Regions from separate parts of the Shinella yambaruensis genome, predicted to be linked through region 1. Evidence: predicted binding sites of a transcription regulator. Region 1 holds the regulator's gene; the other holds the start of a gene.
The links. The regulator LexA, encoded in region 1, represses DNA repair genes until DNA is damaged. The targets are predictions, from matches to a motif close to TGTTCNNNNTGTGTTCNG.

Region 1 (2,196 bases):
AGATCATCGCCTCCAACACCTACGGCGTCGCCGCCCTCGCCCGGGAGGCCGGCGCCGAGGTGATCGACCTCGGCATCGTTCGCGACGACAGGCAGGCGCTGCTGGAGGCCGTGCGCCACGCGCTGACGCAGGATATCGACGTGCTCGTCACGCTCGGCGGCGCCTCCGTCGGGGATTTCGACCTCGTGCAGCCCGTGCTCGGCGAGGCGGGCATGGAACTCGATTTCTGGCGCATCGCCATGCGCCCGGGAAAACCCCTGATGGTCGGCCGGCTCGGCGCGGTCCAGGTGGTGGGCCTGCCCGGCAATCCCGTTTCGAGCCTCGTCTGCTCGCATCTCTTCCTCGCCCCCCTCGTGCGCCGCCTCGCCCGCCTGCCGGCGAAAGACCGGCAACGTCCGGCCGTCGCCGCCGTGCCGCTCAGGGAGAACGACCACCGGCAGGACTATGTCCGCGCGCGCATCGCCCGCGGCCCCGCCGGCGAACTGCTCGTCACGCCCCTCGACAAGCAGGATTCCTCGATGATGAAGGCGTTCGCCGTCTCCGAAGGCCTGCTCGTGCGCCCGCCCCACGCCCCGGCGGCCCCGGCGGGCACGCCCTGCGCGGTTCTTCTCCTGCGCGAACCTGCCGCCTGAACAGTACTATTATTGTTTCAGCAACCCCTTGCGGAACACATATGGAACAGATAGTGTCTGTTCTGGATTTGTTTCACACGATTCTCGGTGGAGGGGCCATGCTCACGCGCAAACAACAGGAACTTCTCCTGTTCATTCATGAACGGATGAAGGAGTCCGGCATTCCCCCCTCCTTTGACGAGATGAAGGATGCGCTGGATCTCGCCTCCAAGTCCGGCATCCACCGCCTCATCACGGCGCTGGAGGAGCGCGGCTTCATCCGGCGCCTGCCCAACCGGGCCCGCGCGCTGGAGGTGATCAAGCTTCCCGAGGCCTATACCCAGAGCCTGCAGCCGCGCCGCGGCTTTTCGCCGGCGGTCATCGAGGGCAGCCGCGGCAAGCAGGCCCCGGCCGCCGCCCCGCCGCAGCGCACGCCGATCGCGGAGATCCCGTCTTCCGTCTCCGTACCGGTCATGGGCCGCATCGCCGCCGGCGTGCCGATCTCCGCCATCCAGAACAACACGCATGACATCACCGTGCCGGCCGAGATGATCGGCAACGGCGAGCACTATGCGCTGGAGGTCAAGGGCGACTCGATGATCGAGGCCGGCATTCTCGACGGCGACACGGTCATCATCCGCAATGCCAGCAGCGCCAATCCCGGTGAAATCATCGTGGCGCTTGTCGACGACGAGGAGGCGACCTTGAAGCGCTTCCGCCGCAAGGGCGCGTCCATCGCGCTCGAAGCGGCAAATCCCGCCTACGAGACCCGTATCTTCGGGCCGGACCGCGTGAAGATCCAGGGCAAGCTGGTCGGCCTCATCCGCCGCTACAACTGATCCTTCGGAAGATCGAAGGTGCCGGTGCGCCAGTCATAGGTGCGATGGCGGGACCACGGCCGGTTTAGGCTTTCGACGGCCGGCGTGATATCGGCCCCGGAGAGAGCGCCGGATGCGCCTTCAGGATCCGGCCGGATCTCAAGGGCGCCGGTTCGCCTCAGATGACGCGCCGTCACCAGGCGGGCGCCCGAACGGCAGACCTCCAGCCGGAGGGCAAAGGGAACGACGACGAGATCGGCGGCGTCGCAGGCCGTGCCCAGGAAGGCGACGTCGTCCAGGGTGACGATCCGCCAGCCGCTCGGCGAGACGGCGGCGCAGAATGCCTTTGCCTCGCAAACGAAATTGTCGCCCTCTCTCGCCGCCGTGAAAGCCGCGGCCATGGCGTCCCTCGCCTTTTGCCGGTCGGCCTTGCGCCGGGGCCGTTTCCGGTCTCCGGTTGCACCGGAGGGCTCGCCCGCGTCCTCGATAGTCAATCCCGCGCTCCGGCGGATGTCCGGTTTTGCAAGATCGCCGAGCCGGAGGGCGCGCCGCCACTGCGCATAGATGAAGTCCGGCGGCCGCGCACGGTTCGTCGCGACGGTTTCGCCATGAAGGATGGCGACGAGGCGGCCGTCCTCCGACACCAGCGCCTCCGGCGCATCGCGTCCGGCCGGCCAGCAGGCGATGGCGAGGCCGAGGCCGACAAGCAACGTTCCCGCATGGCGCAGCCGCGTGCGCAGGATGCAGACAAGGCCGCCGCCGAGGCC
Region 2 (2,196 bases), 310 kb from region 1:
CAGAAGTCGATGTCGAAGTCCGGCATCGAGACGCGTTCCGGGTTGAGGAAGCGCTCGAAGAGCAGCGAGAATCGCAGCGGATCAACGTCGGTAATCGTCAGCGCGTACGCGACCAGCGAGCCCGCGCCTGAGCCGCGGCCCGGACCGACCGGGATGTTGTGCTGCTTGGCCCATTTGATGAAGTCGGCAACGATCAGGAAGTAGCCGGGGAACTTCATCCGCTCGATGACGCTGAGCTCGAAATCCAGCCGCTCGCGATAATCCTGCTCCGTATAGCCCGGCGTCAGGCCGAGCAGCTTCATGCGGCTTTCGAGGCCCTCCACGGATTGCCGGCGCAACTCCGCCGCCTCCGCCCTCTCGGCCTCCTCCGGATCCGCCGAAGCGCCGGTGAAGCGCGGCAGGATCGGGCCGCGCGTCTTCAGCACGAAGGAGCAGCGCCGCGCGATCTCCACCGTGTTCTCCAAGGCCTCCGGCAGGTCGGCGAAAAGCTTCGCCATGTCCTTTCGGCTCTTGAGGTAGTGGTCCGGCGACAGGCGGAAGCGGTTGTCGTCCGAGACCATCGCATTGTGCGCCACCGCCATCAGCGCGTCGTGTGCATCGTAATCGTCCGGGGCCGGGAAGAACGGCTCGTTGGTCGCCACCAGCGGCACGTCCTCCGCATAGGCAAGCTCCACCATCCGCCGCTCGTGCTGCCTGTCGTAGCGGCCATGCCGCTGCAGCTCGATATAGAGCCGGTCGCCGAAGACCTTCTTCAGTGCCTGAAGCCGTGCCCGCGCCATTGCCGGCTGGCCGGCCAGGAAGGCCATGTCGACCGGACCGCCGCTCGCGCCGGAAAGCGCGATCAGCCCTTCCGCGCCCTCCTCGACCAGCCAGCTATAGGCGATCCGGATCGCCTGGCTGCCCTCGCCGCCGAGATAGGCGCGGCTGACGAGCGCGACGAGCCGGGCGTAACCCGCATCCGTCGCCGCCAGAAGCACGATCGAGGGCAGCTTTGCAAGCTGGGCCTGTCCGCCGCGCCGCTCGCCTTCCCCTTCGTCTTCCATGTCGATCGACAGCTGGCAGCCGATCAGCGGCTGGATTCCCTCGCTAATCGCCTTCTGCGAGAATTCGAGCGCCGCGAACAGGTTGTTCGTGTCGGTGATCGCGATCGCCGGCTGCTGGTCGGAAGTCGCCTTGCCGATGATCTTCTTGATCGGCAGGGCGCCTTCGAGCAGCGAGAAGGCCGAATGCACGCGCAGGTGCACGAATTCCGGCGTCTGTACTATCGTTCCGCCATCGGTCTTCTGCGCTTCGTCCGCCATGTCACCTTCCTTCCGATCAGGACGGAAAGCTTAAGCGGATTCGCCCCCTCCTCGTCCAGCCGGTTCTTGGCGTTGCACCCGCTTTCCACGCATCGGCAGACGACCGGCCGGTGAGGCAAGGCGGACGATCAGATTCCGAAGAGGATGACGGAGAAGCTGGCGACGAACATGGCCATGGAGGTGAATGCAGCAAGATCACGAAGAAAATCGGTCATTGTGGCTCCCTTTCCTTTTATGTTTTCATTTTGTTCTATTCTTGTTCTCATGTCAACCGCTTTCCACAGGCCCTCTGGACCGGCGCGTCCGGGCGCAATAAGGTCGCCTCGGTCAAACGGAGGAAAAAAGATGAAGTCGTTGATTGCCGTCCTTGTGCTTTCAGCCGCCCTGCCCGCCGCGGCGGGGGCTGCGGACTTTCCGGCCGAGCGCATCCTGGCGATGGCGAGCGGCGACTGGAACAAGGACGGCGTGCTGGACCTCGCCATCGTCGCGACGGCGGACGAGGACAGCGGCAACGACAGCGGGCTCTATGTCTATCTCGCCAAACCGGAGGAAGGCCGGCTGACGCTGGCGCTCTCCCTGCCGAACACCGTCTGGGGCAGCCCGCCCATCATGGCCGGCCAGGAGCCGGAGCTGGCGGCGCTTGCCAACGGTTCCTTCACGCTGGTGACGAAGAACGAATCGATCGGCCGGGACCGGTGGCGCCAGACGCTGACCATCGCCTACCGCAACTTCGACTTCATCGTCGCGGGCTACACCTTCTCGTCCTACGATACGCTCAACCCGGACGGGGGAAGCGAATGCGACCTCAACGTGCTGACCGGCAAGGGCAAGGCCCTCGGGCAACCGATCAGCGGACAGGCGCAGTTCGTGCTGCTGAAGGACTGGAAGGACGGGA

Region 2: dnaE (DNA polymerase III subunit alpha) is a predicted target of LexA. The motif match lies at 1,548-1,565, and genes of this name have one in related genera.

The regions. Positions count from the first base shown of each region.
Region 1 covers NZ_CP150638.1:1,754,440-1,756,635, reverse strand. Annotated here, with positions in the region: gene WMC41_RS08715 (molybdopterin molybdotransferase MoeA) at 1-632, shown strand, start outside; gene lexA (transcriptional repressor LexA) at 731-1,450, shown strand; gene WMC41_RS08705 (ComEC/Rec2 family competence protein) at 1,441-2,196, opposite strand, start outside.
Region 2 covers NZ_CP150638.1:1,443,277-1,445,472, reverse strand. Annotated here, with positions in the region: gene dnaE (DNA polymerase III subunit alpha) at 1-1,301, opposite strand, end outside; gene WMC41_RS07095 (hypothetical protein) at 1,647-2,196, shown strand, end outside.